DNA from 4 places in the Microbacterium sp. AISO3 genome. Region 3 is predicted to be linked to each of the others. Evidence: predicted binding sites of a transcription regulator. Region 3 holds the regulator's gene; each other region holds the start of a gene.

Region 1 (3,804 bases), on a different contig from region 3:
AGAGCCTGTTCCGCGCGCAGCACGAGATCTTCGACGACATCAGCAACGACTTCGCCGGCGATGAGCTCACGCAAGCCGAGTACGACGTCCTTCTCACGGTCGTGCGCGGCACCGGTCATCGGGCACGGCTGCGCGATGTCACAGCCAACATGCTCATCAGCCAGCCGAGCGTGTCGCGCCTGGTCGACCGGATGGTCTCGCGCGGCCTCATCACCAAGTGCGGTGACCCCACGGATGGGCGCGGCGCAATGCTCACGGCGACCCCGGAGGGCGTCTCAGCCTTCCGCCGGCTCGCTGCGGCCCACGGTCGCTCCATCGCCGAGCGGATGTCGGTGCTGTCGACCGAGGAGCTGGAGCAGCTCGAGCAGCTGACGACGAAGCTGCGCCGCCTGCCCTGACGCCCGGCGGAGCGGTCGGGCGGCGTCCCGCGGTGTCGTGGGGCGTCGCGCGGTGTCGTGGGGCGTCGTGCGGTGTCGTGGGGCGTCGTGCGGTGTCGATTCCTCCCCAGGCGGGACGGTGACCCGACATTCTTTAACCGAACATAGATTCGACTCACATGTCGTACCTTGCTGGCACCATGGGAACATGACAGCGAATGGCGTGGGTGGCGAAGTGGGACGCGAGGCCCCCACACCGTCGCAGGCGCTCGCTCTCTCGCGGTACGCGGAGGCGCTCGACCTCTCTCACGCCGCTGACATCGCCCGCACTCGGGCGCTGGCCGATCTGGGCCACGCCGCCCTGCACAACGCGCGCCGCGACGGCGTGCGCGGCATGGCGTCGGATATGGAGCTGCGGTCGGTGGCAGCCGAAGCGGCCGGGATGGCCCGGCTGACCGACCGCCGGCTGCAGGGTGAGATCGACCACGCGATGACGGTCATCGACGACTACCCCACTGTGTTCGACGCGTGGGTGCAGCGGCGGATCGAACGCGGACACGTGGATCTGGTGGTGCGCGTCGGCGCGGGGGTGCCGGCTGCGATGCGGGATTCGTTCGCGGAGGCCGCGATCGGGGTGTGTGAGCGGGATGTGCCCTCCCGCGTGCGGGGTGCGCTGGAGACCCTGGCGGCCCGGTTGCATACGCAGACGTTCACAGAGCGGCACAAGACCGCGGTCGCGGAACGGTGCGTGCGCGTGTTCCACGGAACCGACGGAATGTCGAACCTCGTCGCCAGTCTGCCCACGGTGATCGCGGCGGGGATGCTCGACCGGCTCACGCAGATGGGACAGTCGGTGAAGGACGCCCGGGTCGCGGGCACTGGCGGTGCCGGGGCGGGCGGGGCGGATGCCGCTGGCCGGGGCGCCGGCGCGGATGCCGGGGAGAGTTCGGCGGCGGATGCCGCAGAAGCGGGCGAGCCCGCCGATACCCGGACGATGGACCAGCTGCGCGCGGACATCCTGGGCGACCTCGTTCTCGGCGGCGCGCCCGTGGTCGACCCGACCTACGGGACCGACCGGGCCGGTGGGCTGGGGGCGATCCGGGCACGCGTGCAAGTCGCCGTCGCCGCGGGGACACTGATGGGCAAGGACGAGAACCCCGCCGAAGCCGTCGGGGCCGGGCTCGTCGATGCCGACACCGTCCGACGACTCGCCGGGCAGGTCAGCGAATGGGACCGGCTCTTCATCGACCCGGTCATCCGCACACCGGTCGAGATCGACACCTATCGGCCCACCGCATCGATGAAGAAACTCCTGATGGTGCGGGACCAGCACTGCCGGTTCCCCGGATGCCGGCGCGCCGCGATCCGGTGCGAGATCGACCACACGATCGATTACGCCCTTGGCGGGCACACCCACATCTTCAACCTCGCCCACCTCTGCCAAAGACACCACTCGATGAAGCAGTTCACCAAGTGGGAGGTCAGACAGATCGGAGGCGGGGTTCTCGAATGGACCTCACCCCTCGGCAGGACCTACCGCGAAGACGTCCCCATACCGGCCGTCTGCTTCACCATCGACACCGCGAGCCCGCCACGGGATGCCGGAAGCGGCGGGCCACCGACGGACGAATCTCCACCGTTCTGAGTTCGGGGCGTGTGCCCGCGCACGTTCCGAGGCCGGGCACGACGGACTCGCGCGCCGTTGGTCATCGGTGACGCATCGGCTCAGCCGCGACGCATCGGCGCATCCGCGCATCCGCGCATCCGCGCATCCGCGCATCCGCGACGCATTCGGCACCGCCCCGCACGCGAAGGGCGGCCGCCGCCCCCGAGGGAGCTGCGGCCGCCCGTCGTGCGAACGCGGATCTGCGCGATCAGTTCTCGATCGGCACCACCGGCGCGGCTGCGTCGGTCGTGACCTCGACCTTGCGCGGCTTGGCCTTCTCGCTGACCGGGATGGTGACGGTGAGGACGCCGTTGTTGTACGTCGCGGCGATGCCCTCCGTGTCGACGCCCTGGCCGAGGTTCAGCTGGCGCAGGAAGCTCGCGGCTTCACGCTCGCGCGTGATCCACTTCACTCCGTCACCGCTCGCGAGCGTGCGCTCGGCGCGGATGGTCAACAGCTGGCCGTCGACGTCGATGTCGACCGAGCCCGGGTCGATGCCCGGCAGGTCGGCGGTCATCACGTAGTGGTCGCCGTCACGGTAGAGGTCCATCGGCATGCGACGGGGGCCGCGGCGCGTGTCGAAGAGGCTCGAGGCAATGCGGTCGAGGTCGCGGAACGGGTCGTAAGTAGCCATCGATCTTTCCCTTCTCTGATGCTTCATGTTGAGATCTGGAAGTTGAGCCCTGTCGGCTCAACTGCATTCAGATTAGCACTCTCCCCCATCGAGTGCCAAGGGTTCTCGCACGGCGAACAGCGCCCCGGAGACGGGGCGCGGAAGGGCCTCTCAGCACTCGACGACGTTGACGGCGAGCCCGCCCTCGCTCGTCTCCTTGTACTTGTGCGACATGTCGATCCCCGTCTGCCGCATCGTCTCGACGACGGCATCCAGCGAGACGTAGTGCTGCCCGTCGCCCCGCAGCGCGAGGCGCGCAGCGGTGACCGCCGTCGACGCGGCGATCGCGTTGCGTTCGATGCACGGGATCTGCACGAGACCGCCGACCGGGTCGCACGTGAGCCCGAGGTGGTGCTCCATCGCGATCTCCGCCGCGTTCTCGATCTGCGCGTTGCTGCCACCCATGACCGCCGTCAGGCCCCCGGCCGCCATCGCGCACGCGGACCCGACCTCGGCCTGACACCCGCCCTCCGCACCCGAGATCGAGGCGTTGGCCTTGAAGAGCGAGCCGAGCGCCGTCGCGGTCAACAGGAACCGCCGAATCCCGCGCCGACGGTCGAGATCCTCCGAGGCCAGGCGCGACTCCGCCGCGAACCGCCACCAGTACATCGCCACCGCAGGAACAATCCCCGCGGCCCCGTTGGTGGGCGCGGTGACGACGCGTCCGCCCGACGCGTTCTCCTCGTTGACGGCGAGCGCGAACGCACCCAGCCACTCCCCCGGGAGCTCCCGTCCACCCGCGGCTTCGGCCGCCTCGAGCTGCGCGCGCATCGCACCCGCGCGCCGCCGCACGCGCAGCATCCCGGGCAACGTGCCCTCGGCACGCAAGCCCGCATCGACGCACCCCGACATCGCATCCCAGATCGCGTCGAGCCCCGCGGCGACCTCAGCCTCGGGCCGAAGCGCCTCCTCGTTGCGGCGCGCGAGCCCGGCGATGCTCACCCCGTCGCGCTCGCACAGCTCGAGCAGCTCGGCCGCCGTGCTGAACCGGTACGGCCACGCGACATCGCTGCTCGGTCCGCCTCCCGCTCCCCGCGGAGCGGCGTCTGCCCCCGCCCGGCGGATGAAGCCACCCCCGACCGAGAGAT
Region 2 (3,804 bases), on a different contig from region 3:
CCGGCTCGAGGCCGGCGTTCAGAGCGATCTGCTTCAGCGGAGCCTCGATCGCGACCTTGACGATGTTCGCGCCGGTCGCCTCGTCGCCCGAGAGCTCGAGACCCTTGAACGCGTTCTTGCCGGCCTGGATGAGCGCGACACCACCACCGGCGACGACACCCTCTTCCACAGCTGCCTTGGCGTTGCGGACGGCGTCCTCGATGCGGTGCTTGCGCTCCTTGAGCTCGACCTCGGTCGCAGCTCCGGCCTTGATGACGGCGACGCCACCGGCGAGCTTCGCGAGGCGCTCCTGGAGCTTCTCGCGGTCGTAGTCGCTGTCGGTGTTGTCGATCTCGCGGCGGATCTGGGTCACGCGGCCCTCGAGCTGAGCCGAGTCACCGGCGCCCTCGACGATCGTGGTCTCGTCCTTGGTGATGATGACCTTGCGCGCACGGCCCAGCAGGTCGACGGTGGCGTTCTCGAGCTTGAGGCCGACCTCTTCGGTGATGACCTGGCCGCCGGTGAGGATCGCGATGTCCTGCAGCTGAGCCTTGCGGCGGTCGCCGAAGCCGGGGGCCTTGACGGCAGCCGACTTGAAGATGCCGCGGATCTTGTTGAGCACCAGCGTCGCGAGAGCCTCGCCCTCGACGTCCTCCGCGATGATGAGGAGTTCCTTGCCCTCCTGGATCACCTTGTCGACGATGGGCAGAAGGTCCTTGATGTTCGAGATCTTCTGGTTCGCGATGAGGATGTACGGGTCTTCGAAGACAGCCTCCTGGCGCTCCGGGTCCGTGACGAAGTAAGGGTTGATGTAGCCCTTGTCGAAGCGCATGCCCTCGGTGAGCTCGAGCTCGGTGCCGAAGGTGTTCGACTCCTCGACGGTGACGACGCCTTCCTTGCCGACCTTGTCGATCGCCTCGGCGATCAGCTCGCCGATCGAGGCGTCAGCGGCCGAGATCGAAGCGGTGGCAGCGATCTGCTCCTTCGACTCGACCTCCTTCGCGTCGGCGAGGAGCTGGTCGGTGATGGCCTTGACGGCCTTCTCGATGCCCTTCTTGAGCGAGATGGGGTCCGCGCCGGCTGCGACGTTGCGCAGGCCTTCGCGAACGAGCGCCTGAGCGAGGACCGTCGCGGTGGTCGTTCCGTCACCGGCGACGTCGTCGGTCTTCTTGGCGACCTCCTTGACGAGCTCCGCACCGATCTTCTCGTACGGGTCGTCGAGCTCGATCTCCTTGGCGATCGAGACGCCATCGTTCGTGATGGTGGGGGCGCCCCACTTCTTTTCGAGCACGACGTTGCGACCGCGCGGGCCGAGCGTCACCTTGACGGCGTCGGCCAGCGTGTTCAGGCCGCGCTCGAGGCCACGGCGGGCCTCCTCGTCGAAAGCGATGATCTTTGCCATGTGTGTGTCGTCCCTCCCGGACGGTGGAGAACAGTCTTTAGCACTCGATGAACGTGAGTGCTAAAGCCATTCTGGCACTCGCCCATGGGGAGTGCAAGCCGCCCCGTCGGCGACCGGACCGGGAAACGACAGAGCGCGCCGCGATGGCGGCGCGCTCTGTGCGAGTGGTGCGATTCAGGCGACGACGCGCACCGATTCCGCTTGCGGACCCTTCTGCCCCGTCCCCACGGTGAACTCGACCGCCTGCCCTTCCTCGAGCACGCGGAAGCCGCTCATCTCGATGTTGGAGTAGTGGACGAAGACGTCCTGCCCCTCGTTCACGGTGATGAAGCCGAAGCCCTTCTCGGCGTTGAACCACTTGACGGTGCCCTGTGTCATGCGAATCTCCTGATGCTGTGCGACAGCGTCATCGTATGCAGGGCGCTCCGCCTGACCCGGCGCTTCCGGTCACTGTTGACACGGCCGCATCGAGAATTTCACGAGCGTGAAACACGCCCCCTCATTCACCCTCGGAAGAGCCGCCCGCCCGGTCCTCGCCGACCACCACGGTCAGCTGCTTGCTGGGGTTGCCGTCGGCCGCGTCGGGGCCCGCGTATGCCTCGCTCATCTCCACGTCCGCACCCCCGATGACCTGGGCGAGACCTCGCGCAGCGCCCTCGTCCTCCGCATTGACATAGAAGATCGTGGTCGTCGCGAAGTCATGAGTGCTGGCGTCACCCGCGTCGACGACATCCGAGTTCCACCCGGCGCCGACGACGGTGTCGCTGAGGGCGGTCGCCAGGCCGCGCTCGGAGGTGGCGTTGAGGATCAGCACCGGATAGGACGTGTCGACCACCGGATCGGCTTCCACGGGGGCTTGGACCACAGCCGTGGCGGTCGGTTCCGCCGGGAAGAGCGCGATCCGCCCGGTGACGATCATCGTGCCGACGATGCCCACCGCGACCAGGACGAGAACCGCGCCCGCGGCCCAGGCCAGAACGACGCCGGCACGGAGCCGGGGGTTCTCCGCCCGGTGGGCGCCGACTCGGGTGGTGTCGGCAGGGAGCTCGTCGAAACGGTCTTTCGGGTATGTCGTTGTCGGCACGGAGGAATGCTATCTGGCCAAGCTCCGCGTCACATGGCCGCGCGTTCGGCGCGCGAACGCTCCGCAGCCGCGCGCATGCGCCGCAGCCGGTGCACCAGCATGGGGTCGTGCGAAACCGCATCAGGCGAGTCGATGATGCGCCCCAGCAGCTGGTAGTACCGCGCCGGGCTCAACGAGAGCTCGGCGCGCACGGCCTCTTCTTTCGCGCCGCTGTGGGCACCCCAACGCGCCTCGAAGTCGAGGATCGAGCGGTCGCGATCGGAGAGTGCCACTCCTCCACGTTACGACCGCGGTCGCTCGGATCCGGGACGCCACTCCCACCACCGCCCGAGCGGGTCGGCTGCCGCGTCGATCTCGCCATCGAGCGCCACGGCGAAGCCACCCCGCCAGTCGCTCGGCTCACCCGACCACGCGTCGTGGGTCGCCGGGTCGTCGATCGTCAGCCATCGCCCGAGATCGCGGGCGCGCTCGATCACCCGCGAACGACGCTCACGCGGAATGTGGACGAGGACGCCGGGAGTGGTGATCACCAGCGTCGCCCCCGCCGGCGCGAGAGCCGCGGCCTCCGGCAGAAGGTCGAGAGCGTCTCCGGCGAACAGGAGGGGCGGGTCGGATGCCGCGACCGCCGCGGCCGCGCGGATCCGATCGGCCCGTCCGTTCTCGCCGGGCCAGACCAGCCGAGCCAGCCAATCGACGTCGCGAGGGTCGCGCACGTCGAGCGGGGCGAGGTCGATGCCGGCACGCCAGACGATGTCGGGATGCCGCACCTGCGGCATCCGCTCCCCCGCAACCGCGCTGACGAGCTCGACGTCCGAGACGCCGGTCACCGGATCCAGCCGCACCTCGCCTCCGTCTACGCCGACATATCGATACGAGTAGCGGTCGGGATATAGGCACAGCCCCGCGCTCGCCCCGACCTCCAGCAGCGCGATCGGGCCGGTCACCCGCGAGAGCGTCGGGAGGAGTGCCGCGCAGCGCAGGGGCTCGTTCGTCTGCACCGAGCGCGCGAAACTCTCCGAGACCACAGCCTCGGCATGCGCCAGCACCCAAGCGGCCCACGTTGGGGCATCGACGTCGCCCGACCCGAGCAGCCGGCACACCGCGAACACGAGCGGCGGCTGGCGGCGGTTCGCGGGAAGGCGCGAGAGCACCTCCTGCAGGGCCGGGTCCTCGACGACGCGCCACGCCCAGTCGGCGTACAGCTCGGAGCGGCCCGGAGCCTCGTCTGCGGCGAAACGCCGGTAACGCTCGATCACGGCGGCGAACTCGTCGGACATGAGGACATTCTCCGGGAACATCGACCCCCAACGTCGAGTTGAATAGAACGAGGCGAAGGAGC
Region 3 (3,804 bases):
GAGGGGATCTCGCCGCGGAGGATGCGCGTGAAGACAGACGGTTCGCTCATGCGTTCAGTCTATCGACGGGGCCCGGCGACGGGACGGACGGCTCGGCGTCACCAGCGCCCGAGGGCGACGTTGACGACGCCGAGCGCGGCGGGACCGGCCGTGGAGGTCCGCAGGACCGTGTCGCCCAAGCGCACCGTGAGTGCACCGGCGGCGACGAGCGCGTCGAGCTCATCGGCTGCGATCCCACCCTCCGGACCGACGACGAGAGACACGTCGCCGTCGCTCAGCTCGACATCGCTCAGTCGCCGCGTCGCCGTCGGCTCGAGCACCAGCACCCGCTCGGAACCGCACCGCGCCGCGATGTCGGAGGTCGACACGGGGGCTGCGACGACGGGCAGCCAGGCGCGATGCGCCTGCTTCGCCGCCTCGCGCGCGATGGTCGCCCATCGCTGCACACCGCGCTCGACCTTCGGCCCGTTCCACCGCGAGACGCTTCGACCAGCCTGCCAGGGGATGATCGCATCGATACCCAGCTCGGTGCAGGCCTGCACCGCGAGCTCGTCGCGATCGCCCTTCGCGAGCGCCTGGATCAGCGTCACACGCCGTGCGGGCGCGGGGTGCTCGACGCGAGAGATCACGTCGATGCGCACCAGCTTGGGGTCGGCCGCCGTGACGCTTCCCTCCAGCCAGGCTCCCGCGCCGTCGCCGACGGTCACCGCCTCACCGACCCGCACGCGTCGCACGCCCGCCGCGTGGTGTGCTTCGGCGCCGGTGAGCTCGACGGACTCGCCCGGCCGTGCGATGAGCGGCGGGTCGACGAGGAAGTGCAGAGCCATGGGCTCAGCTGTTCCGGAAGCGATCGCGGAGCTTGGCGAAGAGACCCTGGTGGAACTCGGCGAGCTGCGGAGCCGGAGACTTCGTACGCTTCTTCAGCTCCTCGATGAGCGCCCGTTCCTTCGCGTCGAGGCGCGTCGGGGTGACGACGTGGACGCCGACACGCAGGTCTCCGCGCGTCGAGCCGCGAAGCGGGGTGATCCCGCGACCCTTGATGGTGAGGACATCGCCGGACTGGACGCCCGGACGCAGCTCGAGATCGACGGGACCGTCGAGCGAATCGATCGTCGTCGTGGCGCCCAGGACGGCGTCGGGCATCGACACCTCGAGCGTGGCGAGCAGGTCGTCGCCCTCGCGGCTGAACACGTCGTGCGGAGCGACCGTGACCTCGAGGTAGAGGTCGCCGTTGGGGCCGCCGGCCGGGCCGACCTCGCCGGATCCGGGAAGCTGCAGGCGCAGTCCCGTCTCGACGCCGGCGGGGATGTCGAGGGAGACGGTCCGGCGAGCCCGGACGCGTCCCTGCCCCTGGCAGGTCGTGCACGGGTACGGGATCGTCGTGCCGTAGCCCTGGCAGACGTTGCAGGGCTGCGACGTCACGACGTTGCCCAGGAGGCTGCGCACGGTGCGCTGCACGTTGCCCGCGCCGTGGCAGACGTCGCAGGTCACCGGCTGCGTTCCGGGCTGACAGCACGAGCCCTGGCACGTGTCGCAGAGCACCGCGGTGTCGACCTCGATGTCGCGATGCACGCCGAACACGACGTCGCCCAGCTCGAGCGTGACCCGGACGAGGGCGTCCTGCCCGCGTTCGCGTCGGGAGCGCGGGCGCCCGGCACGACCACCGCCTCCGGCGCCGCCGCCGAAGAAGGTCTCGAAGATGTCGCTGAATCCGCCGAAGCCCGCGGCTCCGCCGAAGCCCCCGGCGGAGTCGCCGCCCATGTCGTAGCGCTGACGCTGTTCGGGGTCGCTGAGGACGTCGTAAGCGTGTGTGACGAGCTTGAACCGCTCGGACGCATCCTCGCCCGGGTTCACGTCGGGGTGCAGTTCTCGTGCCAGGCGTCGGTACGCCTTCTTGATCTCGTCGGGCGACGCGTCGCGCGCGACGCCCAGGACCTCGTAGTGGTCAGCCACGGATCGCCTTTCCGCCCCGAGGGGCGTGGGTGGGTGGGGGTCAGCGGGACTTCTCGTCTTCGTCGAGGAGCCGGCTGAGGTAATGCGCGACGGCGCGGACCGTCGCGAGGTTCGTCGGGTAGTCCATACGGGTGGGGCCCATGAGCCCGACCCGGGCGCGCGAGCCCGGGACGTCGTAGTCGCTCGTGACGACCGACGCCTCGGACAGCCCGTACGGCTCGTTCTCGCGGCCGATACGGGCTGCGACGCCACGGTCGTCGGCGACCATCTCGCCCATGAGCCTGAGCAGAGTCACCTGCTCCTCGATGGCCTCGAGAAGCGGGTAGATGCTTCCGCGGAAGTCGGCCTCGCGGCGGGCGAGGGTGGCCGTTCCAGCCATCACGAGCCGGTCCTGGCGGAACGTCTCGAGCTCTTCGACGAGGATCCGAGCGATCTCCCGCACCGCGTCGCCGATCGGATCGCCGACCGAGTCACCCTCCGCGAGCGCCGAGACGGCGGTGACCGCATCGCGAACGGCCGCGCCGGTGACGGCCGCGCGCAGCGTCGCCTTGGCCACGGCGAACTGCCCTTCATCGAGCACGGTCCGCAGGACTCCCACGCGCTGCGAGACGCGGCCGGTATCGGTCACGACGATGACGACGAGACGTCCGCCGCCGAGGTCGACCAGCTCGAGGTGCGACACCTGGGCGCGGGCGAACGACGGATACTGCACCATCGCGACCTGGCCGGTCAGCTGAGTGAGAGCGCGCACCGTGCGGACGAGAAGGTCGTCGAGGTCGGTCGGGCCGTCGAGGAAGGTCGTGATCGCCGCGCGCTGGGCCGCGCTCAGAGGACGCAGCCCCGCCAGGTGATCGACGAAGACGCGGTATCCCTTGTCGGTCGGGACGCGTCCGGATGACGTGTGGGGCGCTGCGATGAGCTCCTCGTCCTCGAGGAGCGCCATGTCGTTGCGGATCGTCGCGGCCGAGACGCCGAAGGCGTGGCGTTCGACGATCGACTTGCTTCCCACGGGCTCGCGGGTGTCGACATAGTCCTGCACGATCGCCCGCAGCACCTGCAGTCCGCGCTCTGAGACCATGTCCGTCACCTCCTGTTTGGCACTCGATGTCTGCGAGTGCCAATTCTACCGCGTGGGCGACGCAGGGCGTCTCCTCGCGATCACTCCGTGAGCGCGCGCACGACCGCATCGGCCATGAGGCGTCCGCGCCGGGTGAGGACGACGCGACCGCGTACGGCTGCGGCGCCTTCGATGAGACCGTCGGCGATGAGGGAGGCCACGGACGGGCGTGCGTCGGCGTCCAGATCGTCGATCGCGAGTCCGTCGACGATCCGCGAACGCAGGAGCACGGACTCCAGACGACGGGCATCGGCATCGGGGCGCTCGCGTCCGGCCGCGGGTGAATCGCCTGCTGCAAGACGCTGGGCGTATGCGGCCGGGTGCTTGACGTTCCACCATCGCAGGCCCGCGAGGTGGCTGTGGGCGCCCGGTCCGTATCCCCACCAGTCGGTTCCCCGCCAGTAGGCGAGATTGTGGCGCGAGCGCTGGTCGGCCGACCGGGCCCAGTTCGAGACCTCGTACCAGGAGAAGCCGGCGACGGCGAGTCGGTCATCGGCCAGTTCGTACATGTCGGCCTGCAGGTCGTCGTCGGGCGCGGCCACCTCGCCGCGGCGGATCTGCCGCTCGAGACGGGTGCCCTCCTCGATGATCAGCGCGTAGGCGGACACATGGTCGGGCTCGAGCGCTACCGCGGTGTCGACCGAGCGCCGCCAGTCGTCGAGGCTCTCCCCCGGCGCACCGTAGATCAGGTCGACCGAGACGTCGAGTCCGGCTCCCCGCGCGGCGGCGACGGC
Region 4 (3,804 bases), on a different contig from region 3:
CACGATCATGCCGAGCGTCTCGTTGCCGTCGGCGCCGATCAGGTTGCCGAGCACCTCGCCCTGCAGCACATCGGAGGGAGCGGTGCGCCAGTACAGGCCGTTGTCCTTGTACCCGGTGAACGCGGCAGAGGTGTTGGCCGGCGAGAACTGGATGGCGTTGGCCGCGATCACCTGGTCGATGAACTGCAGCGACGTGCCCGAGGATGCCGCTCCGATGATCGCCGTGGCACCTTCGCCCAGCAGTCGGGGGATCTCCGTCTCGTACGCCTTGTTGTCGGTGTCACCCGAGTCGCCCTGCTTGAGGTCGATCGTGATGCCCTTGCCCGCGGCGTTGATCTCGGAGGCGGCGAACTCGGTCGCCGAGATCTCCGGCGGGCCGAGGAACGCGAGGTTGCCGGTCACGGGCAGCGCCGTGCCGATCGTGTAGGTGAGGTCGGTGCCGGGACCCGTCGAGGTCGAGGTGTACTCCGGCGTGTACGACGCGGGCTCGGCCGCTTCGCAGTCGATGGGGAAATCGGCCGAGGTGTTCCCGCCGGCGTCGCCCGACGCAGCGGGTTCGCTGTCTCCGGCACAGCCTGCGAGGACGAGGGCACTCGCGCCGATCACGGCGATACCGCCGAGGACCTTCGCGGTGCGGGAACGGGTGAGAACGCCCATTGTGCTCCTTGATGAGTGGGAACGCGGCACCGAAGCCCCGCGAGGTTGGGTCAAACCTAGTGGCGCGTCCGCGTCGGCGATGTTGCGATGTGTTAACGGTCTGTTACGCGACCCAATCGTTATCTGCGGCCTCGCGTACGGCCTGTCATTCCGCGGTTGGGACCGTTGTCACGACCGTCATCGCGCCGAGCCGACGAGCCGGAATGCGAAGCGGGAGCCTCAGACGACGGGAGCGACGTCGGATGCCTCGTCGATGCGCTTCGGGCGACGTGCGGCCCGGAGAGAGTCGACGCTCAGCACGACGAGGGCGAGCCAGACGAGCCCGAAGCCGATCCATCGCTCGAGCGGCATCGGCTCGCCGAGGATCCAGGCTCCCGTGATGAACTGCAGGATCGGCGCGACGAACTGGAGCAGGCCGATCACCGTGAGGCTGCTGCGCCGGGCGCCGGCGGCGAAGAAGAGCAGGGGCACGGCGGTGACGACACCCGCGAGGGTGACCAGCGCGGTGTGTCCGGGGCTCACCGAGCCGAACACCAGCCCGCCGGTGAGCGCGACCACGATCGCCTGAACGATCGCGACCGGCGCCAGCCAGAGCGATTCGAGTGTCAGGCCGCTGACGGCGTCGACCGACGGCCCGATCTGCTTCTTCACGAGGCCGTAGGTTCCGAAACTCGCGGCGAGCGTCAGCGCGATCCACGGGAAGGCTCCGTAGCCGACGACGATCACGCCGACGGCGACGGCGGCGATGCCGATGGCGACCCACTGCGCCACCCGCAGCCGCTCCTTCAGGACGAGGACGCCGAGGAGCACCGTGACGATCGGGTTGATGAAGTACCCGAGGCTCCCCTCGATCACGTGCCCCGTGAGGGTGCTGATGAGGAAGACCTGCCAGTTCACGTAGATGAGCAGGCCGGCCACGATGGTCCACAGCACGAGGCGCGGCGTGCGCAGGATCGCGATCAGCTTGCCCCAGGCGCGGAGCACCGTGAGAAGGATCGCGCAGAAGACGAGCGAGAACAGGATGCGCCACGACACGACCTCGAACGGGCCCATCGGGGCGAGCGTGAGGAAGTACAGGGGCATGAAGCCCCACAGCACGTACGCCGAGAACGCGTAGATCCCGCCGAGCGAGCGTTCACGGGCGGGATCGAGGGGTGTCACGGGCCAAGCATAGGACGGTCATGACATGCTGCGCCGGTCGCGGACTGCCATCCGCCGCCGCGCGCCTGCCATGACGAAGGCCCGGATGCGGTGCACCCGGGCCTTCGTGGAAGAGCTCTGCGTCAGCGGACGACGACGGCGAGGACGTCGCGCGCCGAGAGCACGAGGAACTCGTCAGCGCCGAACTTGACCTCGGTTCCGCCGTACTTGCTGTAGATCACGCGGTCGCCGACGGCGACGTCGAGCGGAACACGGTTGCCGTTGTCATCGATGCGGCCGGGGCCCACCGCCACGACCTCGCCCTCCTGGGGCTTCTCCTTGGCGGTGTCGGGGATGACCAGACCACTCGCAGTGGTCTGCTCGGCCTCGACCTGCTTGATGACGATGCGGTCCTCGAGCGGCTTGATGGAAACCGACACGGTCTACCTCTTTCTTCGACAAGACTTGTTGGCAATCTCACCCTGAGAGTGCCAACTCCGAGTCTAGGGGGACGTTGGCACTCACGCAACGCGAGTGCCAACCTGCCGCGGCATCGATCCGACCCCGCGCGTAGGCTGTCGTGGTGGATCACGCCGAGCTCTCCGCGTTGCTGACCCCCGAGGGACTCCGTCTGGTCGACACCCTCCGGATCTCCTCGACCGCGGATGCCGCATCGGCCGTGTCACGGCTGCGGCGCGAAGGCCTCTCCCCCGACCTCGTGTCGGCGGTCGTCGGTCAAGCCCGGCTGCGCGAGCGCGCGCGGGCGAAGTTCGGTCCGTTCGCCGACCGGATGCTGTTCACCCGCGCGGGTCTCGAGCAGGCCACGCGTCTCGCGGTCGCCGCACGCCACGCCGGCCGGTTCCGCGACGCCGGCATCGCGCGGGTCGCCGACCTCGGCTGCGGGATCGGCGGCGACGCACTCGGCTTCGCGGGCATCGGGCTCGAGGTCCTGGCCGTCGACGCCGACGAGATCACCGCCGCCCTGGCCGCCTACAACCTCGCCCCGTTCGGCTCGTCCGCCCGGGTGCGCCACGGCCGCGCCGAGGAGACCGATCTCGACGGTATCGATGCGGTCTGGCTCGATCCCGCCCGCCGCACCTCGGGCCACAGCGAGACGCGGCGCGTCGCGGCATCCGACTACACGCCGTCGCTCGACTGGGCCTTCGACCTCGCGCGGCGGATGCCGACCGGGATCAAGCTCGGGCCCGCGTTCGACCGCGACGACCTCCCGCCGGAAGGCGAGGCGCAGTGGATCAGCGCGGACGGCTCGACCATCGAGCTGGTGGTGTGGTCGGGCTCCCTCGCCCGCCCGGGCGTGCGCCGTTCGGCCCTCGTTCTGCGCGGCGACCGTGCCGCCGAGCTCACCGCGCCCGCCGACACCGCCGACGCCGACCCCCGCGACCTCGGCGCCTACCTGCACGAGCCCGACGGCGCCGTCATCCGTGCGCGACTGATCGGCGACGTGGCCCGCGCGCTCGAGGCCGGCATGCTCGCCGGTGGGACGGCGTACATGACATCCGACGCCGGACGCACCAGCCCGTTCGCCACGACGTTCCGCGTTCGTGACGTGCTGCCGCTCAAACCGCGTGAGATGGAGGCCGCCCTCCGACGCGCCGACATCGGCATCCTGGAGATCAAGAAGCGCGGCGTCGACATCGATCCGGCGCAGTTCCGCAAGAAGCTGCGCCTGTCGGGGAGCGCGTCGGCGACGCTGTTCCTCACGCGCATCGGTGATCGCCGCGTCGCCGTCCTCGCGGATCGCGTCGAGGACGAGCCCGGTGGCGCGAGTCAGCCCAGCAGCCCCGCCTGAGCCGCCGCCCACACGAGCCAGCCCGCGCTGTACAGGATCGACAGCGCCGCGAGGCCCAGCGCCCAGACGGCCACGGTGCGACTCTCCCACGGGTGGCGGAGGGCGAGCACGGCCATCACGACGGCGGCGATGCCGAGCGGGAACGCCCACCCGACGAACAGTGACAGCGCGAGCGCGACGATCCCCAGGGCCAGCGC

What was found. The regulator HrcA, encoded in region 3, represses chaperone genes, less so after heat shock. The targets are predictions, from matches to a motif close to TTNGCACTCGNNNNNNNCGAGTGCNAA.
Region 1: the regulator HrcA is predicted to act here: its motif matches at 2,750-2,776, upstream of CBF90_RS09275 (Hsp20/alpha crystallin family protein).
Region 2: the regulator HrcA is predicted to act here: its motif matches at 1,419-1,445, upstream of groL (chaperonin GroEL).
Region 4: the regulator HrcA is predicted to act here: its motif matches at 2,312-2,338, upstream of groES (co-chaperone GroES).

Annotation. Positions count from the first base shown of each region.
Region 1 is NZ_NHRF01000005.1:110,381-114,184, reverse strand. It holds gene CBF90_RS09285 (MarR family winged helix-turn-helix transcriptional regulator) at 1-398, shown strand, start outside; gene CBF90_RS09280 (HNH endonuclease signature motif containing protein) at 586-2,022, shown strand; gene CBF90_RS09275 (Hsp20/alpha crystallin family protein) at 2,252-2,677, opposite strand; gene CBF90_RS09270 (L-serine ammonia-lyase) at 2,828-3,804, opposite strand, start outside.
Region 2 is NZ_NHRF01000003.1:124,401-128,204, forward strand. It holds gene groL (chaperonin GroEL) at 1-1,381, opposite strand, end outside; gene CBF90_RS05715 (cold-shock protein) at 1,556-1,759, opposite strand; gene CBF90_RS05720 (LytR C-terminal domain-containing protein) at 1,881-2,465, opposite strand; gene CBF90_RS05725 (DUF3263 domain-containing protein) at 2,495-2,737, opposite strand; gene CBF90_RS05730 (DUF2332 family protein) at 2,747-3,742, opposite strand.
Region 3 is NZ_NHRF01000002.1:199,386-203,189, reverse strand. It holds gene CBF90_RS03795 (HIT domain-containing protein) at 1-50, opposite strand, end outside; gene CBF90_RS03790 (16S rRNA (uracil(1498)-N(3))-methyltransferase) at 99-827, opposite strand; gene dnaJ (molecular chaperone DnaJ) at 832-1,953, opposite strand; gene hrcA (heat-inducible transcriptional repressor HrcA) at 1,994-3,031, opposite strand; gene hemW (radical SAM family heme chaperone HemW) at 3,112-3,804, opposite strand, start outside.
Region 4 is NZ_NHRF01000013.1:16,900-20,703, forward strand. It holds gene CBF90_RS15045 (ABC transporter substrate-binding protein) at 1-657, opposite strand, end outside; gene rarD (EamA family transporter RarD) at 877-1,818, opposite strand; gene groES (co-chaperone GroES) at 1,941-2,237, opposite strand; gene CBF90_RS15060 (class I SAM-dependent methyltransferase) at 2,381-3,607, shown strand; gene CBF90_RS15065 (hypothetical protein) at 3,586-3,804, opposite strand, start outside.